Regions from separate parts of the Streptomyces sp. NPDC059255 genome, predicted to be linked through region 3. Evidence: riboswitches for the same ligand, from Rfam matches in the RefSeq annotation. Region 3 holds a riboswitch; each other region holds the start of a gene.
What was found. A riboswitch is a leader RNA that binds a small molecule or an ion and turns the genes downstream of it on or off. The one in region 3 is predicted to bind S-adenosylmethionine.
Positions count from the first base shown of each region.

Region 1: it holds a riboswitch for S-adenosylmethionine, as region 3 does, so the genes downstream of both, thrC (threonine synthase) here and ACFXKG_RS33720 (putative leader peptide) in region 3, are expected to answer to the same signal.
Region 2: it holds a riboswitch for S-adenosylmethionine, as region 3 does, so the genes downstream of both, ACFXKG_RS25315 (aminotransferase class V-fold PLP-dependent enzyme) here and ACFXKG_RS33720 (putative leader peptide) in region 3, are expected to answer to the same signal.
Region 4: it holds a riboswitch for S-adenosylmethionine, as region 3 does, so the genes downstream of both, ACFXKG_RS28985 (PotD/PotF family extracellular solute-binding protein) here and ACFXKG_RS33720 (putative leader peptide) in region 3, are expected to answer to the same signal.

Region 1 covers NZ_JBHYZP010000009.1:48,798-53,246, reverse strand. Annotated here, with positions in the region: gene ACFXKG_RS14030 (MoaD/ThiS family protein) at 180-455, opposite strand; gene thrC (threonine synthase) at 546-1,838, opposite strand; SAM riboswitch class I at 1,856-1,983, opposite strand; gene ACFXKG_RS14020 (glucosyl-3-phosphoglycerate synthase) at 2,209-3,165, shown strand; gene ACFXKG_RS14015 (hypothetical protein) at 3,210-3,368, shown strand; gene ACFXKG_RS14010 (trehalose-6-phosphate synthase) at 3,493-4,449, shown strand, end outside.
Region 2 covers NZ_JBHYZP010000024.1:46,121-50,569, reverse strand. Annotated here, with positions in the region: gene ACFXKG_RS25320 (Lrp/AsnC family transcriptional regulator) at 28-309, shown strand; gene ACFXKG_RS25315 (aminotransferase class V-fold PLP-dependent enzyme) at 398-1,825, opposite strand; SAM riboswitch class IV at 2,047-2,164, opposite strand; gene trpD (anthranilate phosphoribosyltransferase) at 2,293-3,357, opposite strand; gene ACFXKG_RS25305 (cytochrome bc complex cytochrome b subunit) at 3,585-4,449, opposite strand, start outside.
Region 3 covers NZ_JBHYZP010000039.1:62,675-67,123, forward strand. Annotated here, with positions in the region: gene ACFXKG_RS33710 (LLM class flavin-dependent oxidoreductase) at 1-941, opposite strand, end outside; gene ACFXKG_RS33715 (putative leader peptide) at 1,016-1,132, opposite strand; SAM riboswitch class IV at 1,677-1,784, shown strand; gene ACFXKG_RS33720 (putative leader peptide) at 1,821-1,886, shown strand; gene ACFXKG_RS33725 (glutathione S-transferase C-terminal domain-containing protein) at 1,998-2,780, shown strand; gene ACFXKG_RS33730 (LLM class flavin-dependent oxidoreductase) at 2,825-3,886, opposite strand; gene ACFXKG_RS33735 (GntR family transcriptional regulator) at 4,327-4,449, opposite strand, start outside.
Region 4 covers NZ_JBHYZP010000030.1:15,497-19,945, forward strand. Annotated here, with positions in the region: gene ACFXKG_RS28980 (ABC transporter ATP-binding protein) at 1-315, opposite strand, end outside; gene ACFXKG_RS28985 (PotD/PotF family extracellular solute-binding protein) at 312-1,442, opposite strand; SAM riboswitch class IV at 1,620-1,741, opposite strand; gene ACFXKG_RS28990 (beta-galactosidase) at 1,978-4,449, shown strand, end outside.

The DNA.
Region 1 (4,449 bases), on a different contig from region 3:
AAAGGGTACGTACACCACATACGGCGCCAGGACTTTGCCCTCATGTTGTCGCGTTCTCGCTCGCGTTGGGAGCGGGCGACGGCGGGGCGTTCCCTTACTCTACCGTGCTCAACCATGTAGAACGGCCCCCTCCGCTTCTGTCGCGGAGAGGACCGTTTCCCTTACGGAGCGCGGCTGTGTCAGCCTCCGGCGACCGCCGGGATGATGGAGATGCCCGCGCCCGCCGGGGTGGCCGTCTCCAGGCCCTGCTCGAAGCGGACGTCGTCGTCGTTCACGTACACGTTCACGAAGCGGCGCAGCTTGCCCTCGTCGTCCAGGACGCGCGCGGCGATGCCCGGGTGGCTCGTCTCCAGGGACTGGATGACCTCGGAGAGGTTCGCGCCCTCCGCGGGGACTTCGGCCTGGCCGGCGGTGTAGGTGCGGAGGATGGTGGGGATACGGACCTTGACGCTCATGATGGGACCTTTCTGCGAAGTCGGAGTCGGAGCGGGTGATCGGCCTGACGGATCACTCGGTTCGTCAGCGGGGTCAGCTTGGCCGCGTGATCAGCTCGCGGCAAGACCGGCTTCGCGGAACGCGTCGAGGCTCGGGCGGATCGTCGCCGTCGGACCGGTCGTCGGCGCCACGGCGTCCAGCGTCTTGAGCCCGTCACCGGTGTTGAGGACGACCGTGGTGAGGGCCGGGTCGAGGACGCCGGCCTCGATGAGCTTCTTCGTCACGCCGACGGTCACCCCGCCCGCGGTCTCGGCGAAGATGCCCTCGGTGCGCGCCAGCAGCTTGATCGCGTCGACGATCTGCTCGTCGTTCACGTCCTCCACCGCGCCGCCGGTGCGCCGGGCGATGTCCAGGACGTACGGTCCGTCGGCCGGGTTGCCGATCGCCAGGGACTTGGCGATGGTGTCCGGCTTCTGCGGCCGTACGACGTCGTGCCCGGCCTTGAAGGCGGTGGAGACCGGCGAGCAGCCCTCGGCCTGGGCGCCGAAGATCTTGTAGGGGCGGTCCTCGACGAGCCCCAGCCTGATCAGCTCCTGGAGCCCCTTGTCGATCTTCGTGAGCTGCGATCCGGAGGCGATCGGGATGACGATCTGGTCCGGCAGCCGCCAGCCGAGCTGCTCGCAGATCTCGTACGCGAGGGTCTTGGAGCCCTCTCCGTAGTACGGCCGCAGGTTGACGTTGACGAAGCCCCAGCCCTCGCCCAGCGGGTCGCCGATGAGCTCGGAGCAGAAGCGGTTGACGTCGTCGTAGTTGCCCTCGATGCCGACCAGGTCGCCGCCGTACACCGCGGCCATGACGACCTTGCCCTGCTCCAGGTCGTGCGGGATGAACACGCAGGAGCGGAAACCGGCGCGGGCCGCCGCGGCGCCGACGGCGCCCGCGAGGTTGCCGGTGGAGGAGCAGGAGAGGGTGGTGAAGCCGAAGGCGCGCGCGGCCTCGACGGCGATGGCGACGACGCGGTCCTTGAAGGAGTGCGTCGGGTTGCCGGAGTCGTCCTTGATGTGGAGCGAGCCGGTGATGCCCAGCTCACGGGCGAGGTTGTCGGCCTTGACCAGCTTCGTGAAACCCGGGTTGATGTTGGGCTTCGAGGCGACGTCCGCGGGGACGGGCAGCAGCGGCGCGTACCGCCAGATGTTGTCCGGGCCCTCGGCGATGCGCTTCTTCAGCTCTTCGGGGTCCCCGCTCGGCAGGTCGTACGCGACTTCGAGCGGCCCGAAACAGCTCGCACAGGCGAAGATGGGGCCGAGGTCGAAACGCTCTCCGCATTCGCGGCACGAGAGCGCGGCGGCGGGTCCGAGGTCGACGGTCGCGTCGGTACCGCTCCGGACGGTCTGCACAGCCATGATGGCGAGGCCCTTTCTCCTCATCTTCCTCGCGACGTACTTCGCCACAAGACGGAATTGGCACCTTCCCCACCGTGACCTCATGGTCGGCGGGAGGGTTGCCGGGACTTCAACGGGCCGTTCCCTCAGTCCCTCTGGATGAGCGCTATGACGCCGGAGCCTTGGTCCGGTGTGTTTGTTCACGTGCTGACCCCGGCATGCCGTGGTCATTCGCGTTGTTCAAGACTGTAACCGAAGGGGCGGAGGGTTGAGATAGTCGTCCGCACCGCGAGATGGATCACGTTGCGGCATGTACGCCGGCGTGCGTGCCGACGTACGAGCCATGAGACATCACGCACCTGACAGAGAACGCGCGCAGGGAGTACCGAACGTGCTGGAAGAGGTGGAGCACTGGCTGACCAGGCGTTCCTGGTCGGCGGGGGACCGTACGCTCGACCGGCTCCTGGCGGCGAAGGCGGCACGCGGCGCCACGGTGAGCGTGGTCCTGCCGGCGCTCGACGAGCAGGAGACGGTCGGCGCGATAGTCGCCGTCATCCGGCGCGAGCTGATGGAGCGGGTCCGGCTGGTCGACGAGCTGGTGGTGATCGACTCCGGCTCCGCCGACCGTACGGCCGAGGTCGCCGCGGCGGCGGGCGCGCGGGTCGTCCACCGGGACACGATCCTGCCGCGGCTGCCCGCGCTGCCCGGCAAGGGCGAGGTGCTGTGGCGGTCGCTGCTGGTGACGCGCGGTGACATCGTGTGCTTCGTCGACGCCGATCTGCGGGAGTTCTCGCCGGACTTCGTCTCGGGGATCGTGGGCCCGCTGCTCACCGAGCCCGAGGTGCAGTTCGTGAAGGCGATGTACGACCGCCCGCTGCGCCAGGGGCCGGCGCCGGAGGCCGGCCAGGGCGGGCGGGTGACCGAGCTGGTGGCGCGCCCGCTGCTCAACCTGCACTGGCCCCGGCTGGCGGGCTTCGTCCAGCCGCTGGGCGGGGAGTACGCGGCGCGCCGCTCGCTGCTGGAGCGGCTGCCCTTCCCGGTGGGGTACGGCGTGGAGCTGGGCCTGCTGGTGGACGCGCTGCACACGGTGGGGCTCGACGCGCTGGCCCAGGTGGACGTGGGCGTACGGCTCCACCGCCACCAGGACGACCGGGCGCTGGGGCGGATGGCCGCGGCGATCTACCGTACGGCGCAGCTGCGGCTCCAGCGGGGCCATCTCGTACGGCCGCTGCTGACGCAGTTCGAGCGGGGTGAGGACGGCTTCGTACCGCGGACGCACACGGTGGACACGGAGGAGCGCCCGCCGATGCGGGAGATCGCGGAGTACACGGCCGGACGCGCGGCGTAACGTCGGATCATCTCACTATTTGCCTACATTGCTCCCTCATGGGAATGAATCGCACGTTTTCGGGGGCTTCGGAACTCACGTGGGTGGTGCTGGCACAGGTCGGCACCACGGCCGAGCGGCTGTGGCTGCTGGGCGGGATGGCGTTCGCGCTGACGGGCGCGGGGGTGGTCGCGCTGGCCGCCGCGCGCGGGAGGCGCGACTAGAGAGCCCGCCGGGTGCCCTCCGGGCGGCCTCCGGGCGGCTTCCGAGCGGGGGAGGCTCCCGGGGCCGGGTACGTCACACGAGCCGTACGTTTGAGCGTTTCCGGGACGGGCTAGGTTTCGCGACATGGTTACCGAGCCGTCAGAAGCTTCCGGCACCCCCGCGCCCGCCCGTGTCCTCGTGGCCTCCAACCGCGGCCCCGTCTCGTACACGCGGCGCGACGACGGGACGCTGGAGGCCCGGCGCGGCGGCGGCGGACTGGTGTCGGGGCTGTCGGCCATCGGCTCGGACGACGACGCCCTCTGGGTGTGCGCGGCGCTCGGCGAGGGCGACCGGGAGGCCGTGCGGCGCACGGAGGGCCGCCTCGACCCGGCCGACACGGGCGGGCAGCGGGTACGGATGCTGGGCATCGAGCCCGAGGTGTACGCCGCCGCGTACAACGACGTCGCCAACTCCACGCTCTGGTTCGTCCACCACATGCTCTACCAGACCCCCCTGGAGCCGTCCTTCGGCCCGGAGTTCCGCGAGCGGTGGGCGGCGTACGAGACGTACAACCGCGCCTTCGCCGAGGCGCTGGCGCAGGAGGCGGCCGAGGGCGCGGCGGTCCTCGTGCAGGACTACCACCTGGCGCTGGTCCCGGGGATGCTCCGGGCGCTCCGCCCCGACCTCAGGATCGGGCACTTCTCACACACCCCGTGGGCGCCGCCGGAGTACTTCCGGCTGCTGCCCGACGACATCGCGGAGCGGCTGCTGCTGGGCCTGCTCGGCGCCGACCGGCTGGGCTTCCTGACCCGGCGGTGGGCCGGGGCGTTCAAGGAGTGCGCCCGCGCCGTGCTGGCGGGCCGCGGGCTGACGGCGCACTGGCCCGAGGACGGCGCCGTGGACGGCGGGCCGCCGTACCTCACTTACCCGCGCGCCGGTGACGGCCCGGCGGACGGCCGGACCTACCTCGCGGTCCACGGGCTGGGCGCGGACGGCGACTTCCTGCGCGAGCGCGCGCACCGCCCGGACGTGGCCGAGCGGATGGTGACCCTGCGCGAGCAGATCGGCCGGACGGCGGACGGGGCCGACCGGAAGACGATC
Region 2 (4,449 bases), on a different contig from region 3:
GGCGGCCACCGAGGGAGAACGCCAACCGTGATCACCGCGATCGTGCTCATCAAGACCAGCGTGGACCGTATCCCCGAGATCGCCGAGGCGATCTCGGCTCTGGACAGCGTCAGCGAGGTCTTCTCGGTGACCGGGCAGTACGACCTGATCGCCATGGTCCGGGTCGCCAAACACGACGACCTGGCGGATGTGATCCCCGGCCGGATCAGCAAGATCGCCGGCGTCGAGGCCACGGACACGCATGTCGCCTTCCGTACGTACTCCCAGCACGACCTGGAGGCGGCCTTCGCGATCGGACTCGACGCGTAGACCGCCTCGGACAGGCAGGGCAGACACGGCAGGCAGGGCGGTCCCCGGCGGGAGCGGCCCGCCGGGGACCTCCGGGTGACGTACGGGGCTACGCGGCGGCGCCGTCCCGGTCCGGCACGCAACGGCCTTCCTCCGTACGGTAGTTCCACCGCGCGCCGTCGCTCACCAGCTCCCGCACCGCGCGTACGAAGCGCTCCACGTGCTCGTCCGGCGTCCCCGCGCCGAAGCTGACCCGGATCGCGTTGAGCGAGCGCTCGCCCGGCTCGGCCTCCGGGGCGCCGCACTCCCCCGGGTCCTGCGGGTCGCTGCCCAGCAGCGTCCTGACCAGCGGGTGCGCGCAGAACAGACCGTCCCGTACGCCGATGCCGTACTCGGCGGAGAGCGCGGCGGCGAAGTGCGAGCTGTTCCACCCCTCCACCACGAACGACAGGACGCCGACCCGCGGCGCGTCGTCGCCGAAGAGCGAGAGCACCTGGACCTCGGGCACCGCCGCCAGTCCCGCGCGCACCTCGGCGACCAGCCGCTGCTCCCGGGCGGCCAGCGCGTCGAACCCCGCCTCGGTGAGCGCCTGACAGGCGGAGGCGATCGCGTAGACGCCGATGACATTGGGCGAGCCGGCCTCGTGACGGGCGGCCGTGGCGTGCCAGTCGACGTCCACCCCGCCGTCGGCACGGCGCGCCACCTTGCGGCTGGCGCCGCCGCCCGCGAGATACGGCTCGGCATCCTGGAGCCAGTCGGCGCGGCCCGCGAGGACCCCGGAGCCGAACGGCGCGTACAGCTTGTGGCCGGAGAAGGCGATCCAGTCGACGCCGAGTTCCGCGATGTCCACGGCGTGGTGCGGGACGAGCTGCGCGGCGTCGAGGACGATCCGGGCGCCGTGGGCGTGCGCGGCGGCGGTCAGCTCCCGTACGGGCCACAGCTCACCGGTCACGTTGGACGCGCCCGTCACACAGACCAGCGCCGGGGCGTCCGGGTCACGCTCGGCCAGCGCCCGCTCCAGGGTGGCGACGGCCTCGGCCGGGGTGCGCGGGGCGTTGAGGTAGGTGACCCGGGCGTCGCGCCAGGGCAGCAGGGAGGCGTGGTGCTCGGTCTCGAAGACGAAGACCTGGCAGCCGGCCGGCAGCGCGGCCGCCAGCAGGTTGAGGGAGTCGGTGGTCGAGCGGGTGAAGACGACCTGGTCGTCGGCGCGGCAGCCGAGGAACTCCGCGACGGTGCGGCGGCTGTTCTCGAAGAGGTCGGTGGAGAGCTGCGAGAGGTAGCCGGCGCCGCGGTGGACGCTTCCGTAGTACGGGGCGTAGGCGGCGACGTCGTCCCACACCCGCTGGAGGGCCGGGGCGCTGGCGGCGTAGTCGAGGGCCGCGTACGTGACCTCGCCGCCGGTGACGAGCGGGACGGTCACATCGCGGCCGAGCACCGGGAGCGGTGCTCCACAGGCGGGGTCCTCGGACCCGGCGGAGACGGTGGTGGCGGTGGTGGTGGAGGCAGCGGAGGAGGAGGTGTTGGGGCGTGCGGACATGGCGTTGTCTCCCGGCGAGAAGAGTCGGAACAGCTTCAAGGACCCACACGGCGCCGTCACAGCATGACGGCATGACAGAGGTGGCGCCAGATGCGGATGTTGCCTCGACGCACGGAGGAGACCGTACGGAGGCGTGTTGAAGAAGGGGCGTATGAGCCCTAACGCATTCGCTTGCTCACGAGACTGCTCCCTTGAGGACCAGGACCCCAAAGGTGAGAAGGGGTCCGCGCTTGCCGCGGACCTCGCTGCCCACGGCCTGGTCTTCACCCGGGGCACCCCGCCACGGACGGAGGGTTGCCGGACAGCGAGCCGGGGCCTTAATCGCTGTCACTCATGACCTTGGCCGAAAGTATCGCACGGCGGCACGGACCCCCCAAGCGCTGTCCGCGATACGGGACGGGCCCGCTCGGGGTCAGGAAGGGGGCCGGGACGCGCGCTCCGCGTCCCGGCCCCTCCCCGGCGTCCGGTCAGGCGTTGCTGGCCGCCACCCAGCGGGCCAGCGCGTCCCGCGCCGCGCCCGAGTCGATCGCCTCCGCGGCCCGCGCGATCCCCGCCGCGAGCTGGCTCTCCAGCGGCTCGCCCGTCAGGTCCAGCGCCACCAGCGCCGCCGCCGAGTTGAGCAGCACCGCGTCCCGTACGGGACCGGTCTCGCCCGCCAGCAGCCGGCGCGCGACATCGGCGTTGTACGAGGCGTCCGCGCCGCGCAGCGCCTCCACCGGGACCAGGTCCAGGCCGACGTCACGCGGGTCGAAGGGCTGCTCGGTCACGTCGCCGTCCCGTACGGTCCACACCCGGGAGGTCGCGGTGGTGGTCAGCTCGTCGAGCCCGTCGTCGCCGCGGAAGACCAGCGACGAGTTGCCCCGCTCGGCGAGGACCCCCGCGACGATGGGCGCCATCCGGACATCCGCCACGCCCACCGCCTGGGCTCTGACCCGGGCCGGGTTGGTGAGCGGGCCGAGGATGTTGAAGGTGGTCTGCGCGCCCAGCTCCTTGCGCGCCTTGGCCGCGTACCGCAGCGCCGGGTGGAACTTGACCGCGAAGCAGAACGTGATGCCCGCTTCCTCCGCGACCTCGGCGACCCGCTCCGGCGTCAGCTCCAGATTGACGCCGAGCTTCTCCAGTACGTCCGAGGCACCGCTCGCGGAGGACGAGGCGCGGTTGCCGTGCTTGACGACCTTGGCGCCCGTGCCCGCCACGACGATCGCGGACATGGTGGAGATGTTGACGGTCTTGGCAAGATCGCCGCCGGTGCCGACGATGTCGACCGTACGGCCGGGCACCTCGATGGTGTGGGCGTGCGTGTACATGGCGCGGACCAGCCCCGAGACCTCCTCTACGGTCTCGCCCTTCGCCCGCAGCGCGACCGCGAAGCCGGCGATCTGCGCGTCGGTGGCCTCGCCGCCCATGATGCGGTCCATGGCCCACGCCGTGTCGTCGGTGGTCAGGTTCTCGCCGCGCAGCAGAGGGTTCAGTACGCCCGGCCAGGTGCGGGCCGCCACGGTGTCGCCTCCGACAGGGGTAACAGCGCTCATGCTCGCTCCTGGGTGTCTGGGACGGCTGCGTGGGCCTCGTACGGTGTGACGGCGTACGGCCCGGCCGCAAGCCTATCGGCGTACCCGGGCCCCGGTGGAAGAGTGCCCGTACTGCGGACGCGAGAACGCGTACGACGCCGCGGGTGGCACGCCGAGGGCCCCGGCCGGCTCCCTGGGGAGACCGGGCCGGGGCCCTCGGTGGTGGCGACCTGTGTCAGGCCGGGCGATCAGTGGTGGCCGTGGCCGCTGGTGATCTCCTTGTACTCCTCCGCGGTGGGCTTGGGGAGCTGGTTGTTCTCGCCGTAGTAGCCCTTGCTCAGCTTGACCCTGAGCTTCTCGACGGGCGACACCCTGCGGCGTACCCCGTTCTCGTCGGTCTCGGGGCCCAGCTCGGCGGGCTTGTACTGCTCGTGCGCGGTCAGCTTGTGCAGGTCACCCTGGTTCAGCGGGGCGTGGACCTCGATGAACTCACCGTGCGGCAGCCGCTTGATGACACCGGACTCGCGGCCGTGCAGCACCTTCTCGGCGTCGCGCCGCTGGAGACCGATGCAGATCCGCTTTGTGGCGATGAAGGCGATGACCGGTCCGACGAAGAAGGCGATCCGGACGAACCAGGTGATCGCGTTGATCGACAGATGGAAGTGCGTCGCCCACAGGTCGTTCCCGCCACCGACCAGCAGGATGAAGTACCAGGTCAGCCAGGCCACACCGAACGCGGTACGCGTCGGCGCGTTGCGCGGGCGGTCCAGGATGTGGTGCTCCCGCTTGTCCCCGGTGACCCAGGACTCGACGAACGGGTAGACCGCGATCGTGACCAGCACCAGCGGGAAGATGATCAGCGGGATGAAGACACCCAGGACGAGCGTGTGTCCCCACGCGTTGATCTCCCAGCCCGGCATCACACGGATGAGGCCTTCGGAGAAGCCCATGTACCAGTCGGGCTGCGCGCCGGTGGAGACCTGGTCGGGCCGGTACGGGCCGATCGCCCAGATCGGGTTGATCGTGGCGATGGCAGAGACGATCGCGATGACCCCGAAGACCAGGAAGAAGAAGCCTCCGGCCTTGGCCATGTAGACCGGCAGCAGCGGCATG
Region 3 (4,449 bases):
AGGGCGTCCAGGCGCTCCCGGCGGGCCACGGCCTCGGCGGGGTCGTCGTCGAGGAAGACCAGCAGGTCGCCGAAGACGTGGAGGGGTTCGTCGGCGCGGCCCGCCGCCGTCTGCTCGGCGCGGATCTCGTCGACGACGGCGCGGGCCTGAGCGGCGTCGTGCGGGGTGACGTAGCCGATGTCGGCGGCCCGGGCCACCAGCCGGTAGGGGATGGTGGCGTGGGCGAGGGCGCTGACGATGGGCTGGCCCTGGGGCGGGCGGGGGGTGATCGAGGGGCCCTTGACGGCGAAGTACCTGCCCTCGAAGTCGATGTAGTGGAGTTTGTCGCGGTCGATGAAGCGGCCGGTGGCGGCGTCCCGGATCTCCGCGTCGTCCTCCCAGCTGTCCCAGAGCCGGCGCACGACCTCGACGTGGTCGGCGGCCTCGTCGAAGGCGTCGGTCAGCGCTTCGTGCCCGGCGGGCGTGGCGTACTCCTCGCCGCGGAGCGGCGGGACCGTACGGCGTCCGAAGTGCGCGGCCTCGTTCGGGCGTGCCGAGATCTGTACGCGCAGGCCGGCGCGGCCGGTGCTCACGTAGTCGAGGGTGGCGATCGCCTTGGAGATGTGGAACGGCTCGGTGTGGGTGGCCACGACCGTCGGCACCACACCGATGTGGCGGGTCAGCGGGGCGACCCGCGCGGCGATGAGGACGGCGTCCAGGCGGCCGCGTACCTGGTCGGTGCGGCCGTCGGGTTCGGTGAGGGACGAGGACTGGAGGCCGAGGGCGTCCTCGATGGTCACGAAGTCGAGCAGGCCGTGCTCGGCCTCGGTGACGAGGTCGGTCCAGTAGGCGGGGTCGAGCAGTTCGCGGGGGCGGGAGACCGGCTCGCGCCAGGCGGCCGGGTGCCAGCCGGCGCCGTCGAGGGCGACGGCGAGGTGCAGCGGGGAGGGTGACGGGGACATCGGGAGACGCCTTCCTGATCAGCCGTACGGGGAGCCGGTCCCCGTACGAGGGGTGCGGCTGCGAGGGCAACAGGTCAGGGGCGACAGAGCGCGCCGGCCACGCGGAGCAGGTCGATGTGCGTCCGGGAGTACAGGTGCAGACGGCGGGGCGGGGCGGGATCCACGGCGCGGTGACGGGACACGGGACGCATGTGCCTCACCTCCACCTTTCCGGCCCGGCGGCCCCGGAGGCCCGGCCGGCTTCACGCTCGCGGCTGTCCTGGGGCGCGCCGCTCACTCCTCGGTGCGCCGCTCGCTGGTCAGCAGGCGCAACAACGCGGCTGTGGCTTTCATTCCGCTGTCCGGCTTCCTGTCCGTCCCGGGCCGCGACAGCGGTGGTCGTCGGGGACGGGGAGAACCGTCAGTCGTGGCAGAGGGCGGGACAGTGGCAGAGGGCGGGACAAGGGGCCGGACACGGCGCGCTGTTGACGCGCGGCAGGCCGTCGGAGCGGTCCGCGCGGAGCGGGTGCCGGCGTGCGGCCGTCCTGTCGGCTCCGTACATCGCTGTCACCATCACTTCTCCGGCCCTGGGGGCTCCCGTTGTGCGCCGCACGGTAGGCACGCCCCGAAAAGAATGTCAACGCGGCTGCCCATCAGGTGAGATCGCGTACCCGGCTTCCTTGACGCCGTCACGGAGGGCACCGAGACTGATGTGGACGGTCACGATTGTCAGCGCCCACGGCGCGGGTTCCGCCCGCTCATGTGGTCATCGGCCCCGGCCCGCCGACAGGCAACCCTTCCACCGCGACGGGGTGCTCCGGGTGACGACCGGGTCCCGCCGACGCGGCGGGGCAAGCGTGGTCCCGCGTCTCGCGGGCCCCGGAGGTGAGACGGGTGGCAATGCCGAGGAACGGCTTGACGAGGCGCCTGCACATCGACCTGTTGCGTGTCTCCAGCGCTTACTGATCCGCCGTCGGTCCGTGCGATCCGGACCGGTGCGAGAAGCGCAGTCGCTCCGCATTCGGCCGCCGGTGCCCACAAGGCGGCGGTGGCTTCCTCGTTCCCCAAGGGAGAGTCATGCCCGAGACAACTTTGCGCAGCCCCGGTACGGCCATGGCCGGCGGTCGTCCCCCGGCTCCGTCCGCGTCCGCACTTCGCCCCAGGGTGGCCGCGGCCTCCCCCCGACCGCACCGTTTCCACAGCAGGATCGGCGTCGGCCTGGCCGGCGGCTTCTACCCGGCACCACACCGCTACGACCTCTACCTCTGCGCGGGGTGTCCCCGCTCGCTGCGTGTCTCGATCACCCTCGACCTGCTCGGCCTCGGCGAGTCGGTCGCCACCACGCTCCTGACCCGTCCCGCCGGGACGCCCGAGGCCTTCGCCTCGCTGCGCGGCGCGTACGAGGCCACGGTGCACCACTACGACGGGCCGCTGACCGTGCCCGCGCTGCGCGACCGCTGGAGCGGACGCATCGTCAGCAACGAGACCCCGGCCATCCTCCGCGACCTCGGGGGCCTGCTCCCGGGCCGCGACGGAGCCCGTCACCGCGCCCTCAACCCGCCCGGTCTCGCCCCGGAGATCGACGCGCTGCGCGACCTGCTGGACCGGGACGTCACCCCGGCCGGACGGCCTTCGGAGCGGTCGGCGGCACTCGACCTGCTGGACCGCCGGCTCGCCTCGGGCACCCACGCGCTGGGCGACACCCTGACGGCCGCGGACGTGGACCTGTGGGTGGCGCTCGTCCACCTCGGCCCGGCCGGCACGCTCAGCTCGTACCCCCGGCTCGGGGCGTACGTACGCCGCCTCGCCGATCACCCCGCCTTCCGGGACAGGACCGGGGCGGTGCCCGACGCGGCGTGAGGGAGGGCGCGGCGCCGCGCCGGCCGTCGTGCCGTCCATGACGGTCAGCGCAGCCTGGGCAGCAGTTGGTCTCCGACCCGGGCGGTCTCCTGCTGGTACGGGGTGTCGGAGAGGACGAAGTGGGTGACGCCCAGCACGCGGTAGTTGTCCAGCGCCGTGGCCACGTCGGCGGCGGAGCCGACCAGCCAGGTGGTCGCCGCTCCTTTGCCGCCGACGGTGCCGGGGGTGGTGTACAGGCAGGTGTCGAGGACCTCGCCCCGTGCCGCGAGGTCGAGAAGCCTCTGCTGTCCTGCGGCGGTCCTGCCGTTCTCCGTCCAGGCGGTCTCCCCCGCGCTCCGGGCCGTCCGCGCGACCTTCTCCTCGGCGGCCCGCCAGGCCTCCTCCGTGGTGTCGCGCACCACCGTGGTGATCCGCAGACCGAACTGGAGAGGCCGGTGCCTGCGGCCCACCTCCTCGCTCAACGCCTTCAGCCGGGCGATGCGTTCGGCGACGCCGTCGAGCGGTTCGCCCCAGAAGAGCTGGACGTCCGCCTCCGCCGCGGACACCCGTTCGGCGGCCTCGGAGGCGCCACCGAAGTAGAGCGTGGGATGGGCCCGCGTGCCGGTCGCGTACGGGCGTGGCGCGACCGTGGACCGGCCGACCCGGAAGTACTCACCGTCGAACGTCACGTCCTCCTCGGTCCACAGGCGCCGTACGAGATGCAGGAACTCCCGGGTGCGGGCGTACCGCCCAGCGGGGTCACTGTGCGGGTCGCCGTAGGCGGCGGGCTGGTCGAGCCCGCTGACGATGTTGACCAGCACCCGGCCGCGGCTGAGCTGGTCGAGTGTGGCCGCCGCGGCGGCGAAGTGGGCCGGCTGCCAGTATCCGGGGCGGACCGCGATCAGGGGTTTGAAGGTCTCGGTCCTGGCGGCCAGCGCGGTGGCCAGGGTGAAGGTGTCCGGCCGCCCCCACCCGGTGCCCAGGAGCGCGCCGCCCCACCCGTGCGCCTCCGCCGTCCTGGCCAGGTCGGTGGAGTACTCGACGGATCCCCAGCCGGTCGCCCTGTCGTCACCGCGGTGGCCCGGTTCGACGGTGTTGGGGATGTACCAGAGGAATTCCGGGCTCATGAAGATTCCGATCTCTGCTCGGCCGGCACCGCGGAGCTGCGGGCACGGCCCGGTGAGGGACTCGGGACGCCGGAGGAGGGGCGGGGCGGTGGCGGCCTCGTCGGCCGGGGTGTACGCGGCGCGCGCCGGTCAGCGACGCGAACCGGTCACCGCTCCACGGCCGTGCCGGCCCCGGACGTCGGAGGGGGAGGTGGCGTGGCGCGAGGTGGACCGGAGGGTCAACACCGTGCGCTGGACACGCGGACGAGGTCGACACAGCGCTCGCGGGTGAGCAACGGGACCTCGTACATGTGAGGGAGTCTCCGCGCGATCGACAGGAATGTCAACGCGCGCCTCCGGCCTCGCCCTCACCGGATCGAGGCCCGTCGCTTCTGTTCTCGGCGTGAGCGGCGGACGACGGCCGAGCGGCGGACGACGGCACGGTCCGCCCGGCCTCCGGCTCAGCGATCCGCCGAGTGGAACACCTCGACGTTCAGGCGGCTGCGGTCGCCGCGGTGAAATCCGGTGAACCGTTCTATCGGCCGGCCGGCCTGGTCGAAGGAGACGCTCCGCATCACCAGGAC
Region 4 (4,449 bases), on a different contig from region 3:
GGCGACGGTCATGTGCGGGAAGAGCGCGTAGTTCTGGAAGACCAGGCCGAGCCCCCGGCGGTGCGTGGGGACGTCGGTGAGGTCCGTGCCGTCCAGGGTGATCCGGCCCGCGGTGGGCCGGACGAACCCCGCCAGGCTGTTGAGGAGAGTCGTCTTGCCGCAGCCGCTGGGGCCGAGGACGGAGAGGAACTCGCCGCGCCTGATGGAGAGCCGGCCGACGTCGAGGATGCGCTGTCCCTCGTACCCGGCGGCCAGGCCCTCGATCTCGATGTGCGCGGCGGTCCCGCCGCCGGCGTCGTCGCGCTGCCCGGTCACTTGAAGATCTGATTCCACCGCTGCTGCCATTCGTTCAGCTTGGGGGTCGCCGTCTTGTAGTCGACCCAGGTGAACGTCTTGTAGACGGCCTCGCCGTACTTGACCTTCGTCTTGAAGTCGGGGCTGTAGTCGATGGTGTCGTTGCCCGCGCCGTAGAAGGTGCCCTCGGCGAAGGGCTTCTGGTACTGGGCGGCGCTGAGGTAGTCGAGGAACTTGTAGGCGGCCTCGGTGTGCGCGCTGCCCTTGGGGACGTAGTACGAGGTCAGCGCGCCGACGGCGCCGGAGGCGGGGTAGCTGAAGCCGATCGGCTGCCCCTCCTTGGCCATGGCGAAGGCGCGGCCGTCCCAGAAGGGCACGATCCAGGCGTCGCCGTTCTGCAGGACGGTGGAGACGCTGCCCGCGTCCGCCGGGTACGCCGAGACGCAGTCCTTGAGCCGGGCGAGCTTCTCGAACGCCTTGTCGACGTCGGCGGGGTCGGAGAGCTTTCCGCCGTCCTGGGAGACCAGCGCGGAGAAGAACTCCAGGCCCGCGTTGTAGGTGAGCGGGGGCAGCGCGACATGGCCGCAGTACTTCTTGTCGAAGATGTCGGTCCAGTCGCGGGGGGCCTGCTTGATCTTGTCGGTGCGGTACAGCAGCCCGTTGGAGCCGGTGGTCAGCGGCACGCCGTAGGAGGAGCCCTCGACCGTGGACTGCTGGGTGAGGACCGGGTCGAGCTGCTTCCAGTGGCTGAGGTCACCGGTCTTGAGCGGCTGGAGGAGACCGCCGCCGACGGCCTGGTGCAGGGAGCCGGGGGTGAGGGCGACGACGTCGAACGGCGCGTCCTTCCCGCCCGCGGCACGGAGCTTGGTGAGCCAGGCGGAGTCGGCGCCGTAGACGAGGTTCACCTTGATGCCGGTGTCCTTCTCGAACGGGGCGACGAAGGACTTCTTGAACAGCTCGCCCCAGGGGCCCGCGAAGGCCGTGACGGTGATCTGCTCCCCCTTGGAGCCGGACCCTCCGTCGCCGGAGCCGCCGCCGGAGCCGCCGGTGTCGACCCCGCAGCCGGCGACGGCGGCGAGGACGGTGGCGGCCGAGGCGAGGGCCAGCAGGGGGCGTCGCCCGCGTGGGCGTGACAGGGCAGCTCTCATGAGGGGAGGACTCCTCGGTGCGGGGTGACGGCGAACGGCGCGCCGGCCCATGGGTGATGGTTCGCCGGCCGCTCGTCGAGCGGGGGCCGCTGGGCGGGGCACCATGACGACGCGCCCTGAGGCATCACGTCCGCTGTCATCTCGTGCTCCCGTCACAGGTACTGGACCTGGGTGACAGGTCCGCGCTTGCTCCCGGCACATCGGTGTGCGCGTGGAGCCGTGTCATCACCCGGGGCACCCCACCGCAGAAGGAGGGTTGCCGCCCAGCAAGCCGGGGCTTGTCGCTGGGACTCGTGACGGCCAAAAACGTAACACTCTGTGGCTGGTTTCTGAAGATGAGGCGGATCACATGATGATCACACCTCGATCACAGGGCGGATCTTTCCGGACAAGATGGCAAAAATGCCGCCGCGCGAGGCCATGCACCGCCGCCACCGAGGCAGCATCGAGGAGATACCGAGTCGGCATCACCACCGCCATCAGGCCATTCATTAATTAGGAATACTTCTTGACACGGTCCGGGACCGTGCCGACGATGAAGCGATCTCCCGAGCCGTCGTCGACGCAGGAGCCGCCCGTCGTGTTGTCGCTGCGCACTCATGACCTGACCGCTCCACCCGCCGGCCCGACGGGGCATCTGCGGATGGGCAGCCCGGACGGCGTCCCCGCGCCCCTGGTCCCCGACAGCCGCAGAATCCTGCGGGGCCGGGTCCCCTGGCTGCCCGTCATGGCGGAGTTCCACTTCAGCCGCTATCCCGCCGCCGAGTGGCGCGAGGAACTGCTGAAGATCCGCGCGGGCGGGGTCGACACCGTGGCCACCTATCTCTTCTGGAACCAGCACGAGGAGACCCGCGGCACCTTCCGGTTCGACGACGGTCTCGATGTGCGCCGCTTCGTCCTGCTCTGCGCCGGACTCGGGCTGTCCGTCGCCGTACGGGTCGGTCCCTGGTCGCACGGCGAGTGCCGGGGCGGCGGCTTCCCCGACTGGCTCGACGGCGCCGGCTGCGTCCCGCGCACCGACGACCCGGCCTATCTGGCGCTCGTCGAGCGGTACTTCGCCCGGATCGGCCATGAGCTGCGCGGCCTCTCCTACGACGAGGGCGGCCCCGTCGTCGCCGTGCAGATCGAGAACGAGCTGTACGACGCGCCCGGCCACCTCGCGACGCTCCGCCGCGTCGCGGCGGCCGCGGGCATCGCCGCCCCGCTGTGGACCGCCACCGGATGGGACGCCGCCGATCTGCCGCGCGATGTCCTGCTGCCGGTGTACGGCGGCTATCCGGAGGCCTTCTGGCTCCCGGCGCACGACGGGTGGGCCCGGGAGATGCGCCGGCACTACGTCTTCACCCCGGTCAGGGACGACCCGAACATCGGCGCCGATCTGCGCCCCGCGGTGCGGGCGGGCCACGGGGTGCCCGACGACGGCCGCTACCCGTACATCACCTGCGAACTCGGCTCGGGCATGGCCGTCGCGTACCACCGGCGGCCCCTGGTGCGGACCGCGGACGTCTCCGCGCTCGCGCTGGCGAAGCTCGGCAGCGGCTCGGTCTGGCAGGGGTACTACCTGTACCACGGCTGTTCACAGCGGCTGGACCTCGCGCTGCCCAACCAGGAGTCGCACGCCACGGGTTACCCCAACGACCTGCCGTCCGTCAGCTACGACTTCCAGGCGCCGCTCGGTGAGTACGGGCAGGTGCGCCCCTCGTTCCACGCGCTGCGCGCGCAGCACCTGCTGATCCAGGACTCCGGGGCGCGGCTCGCGGACATGCCGCTGCGGCTGCCCGACGTGACACCGGCCGGCCTCGACGACCGGTCCACACTCCGCTGGGCGGTGCGCTCCAGCGGTACGCAGGGCTTCCTCTTCGTCAACAACCACCAGCCCCACGAGCCCCTCCCCGACCACCGCGAGGTCCGCTTCTGGGTCGAACTCGACGGCCACGCCCGGCAGTTGCCCGCCACGCCGGTGACCGTGCCCGGCGGCGCGCACTTCGTGTGGCCCCTCGGGTACGAGGCGGGGCCCGGCGTACGGCTCGACTGGGTGAGCGCGCAGCCGCTGACCCGGCTGGAGATCGACGGGGTGCCGACCGCGGTGTTCGCCGCCACGGCGGGGATCACCCCGCAGTTCCCGCTGCCCGCCGGGGCCGTGGTGTCGGGTCCCGCGCGGACCGCCGGGCGGGACGGCGCGGCGGTGGTGGAGGTCACCGCGCCGGGGACGGACGCGGCGGTGACCGTGACCGGGCCCGCGGGCCCGGTCCGGCTGCTCTTCCTCACCGAGGAGCAGGGGCGCCGCCTCCAGCGGGTCCGGATCTGGGGCGCGGAGCGGCTGGTGCTCTGCGACGACGCCGTCCTGGCCGACGGCGGCGAACTGCGCGTCCACACGGAGGCGGAGACCGTCTCCCTCTCCCTGGCACCCGCGCCCGCCACCGCGATCCGCGCGACCGGGTCCGGTACGCCGGGAGCCGATCCGGCGGGAGCCCGTACGGCAGGATCCGGTCCCCCGGCGCTCTCCCGGCCCCGTGCCGACGGCCTCTTCACCACGTGGACGGCACCGGCCCCGCGGGTGGCCGGGGCCGGTGCCGTCACCGTCGACCGGGTACGCGCCCGGGCCGTCGCGCCGCCCGCCCGTGACGGCGGCTCGCAGCGGCGCGCCTCGGCCCCCGTCGACGCCGACTTCGCGGAGGCGGCGGTCCACCGGATCGCCGTCCCCGCCGCGGTGTTCGACGAGGGCGGGGAGGTGCTGCTGCGGCTCACGTACACCGGCGACGTGGCCCGCGCCTTCATCGGCGGGCGGCTCGTGGCCGACCACTTCTGGCACGGCCCCGCGTGGGACATCGGCCTGCGGCGGCACGCGGCGGCGGCCGTCGAGCACGGCGTCGAGATCCGGGTGCTGCCCCTGGGCCGCGCGAGCGGGGTGTACGTCGACCCCTCGGCCCGGCACGGCCTGGCGGCGGCCAGGACCCGGGCGTCGGTCGACTCGGCGGCGCTCGTCCCGGTCCGCCGGATCCGGCTG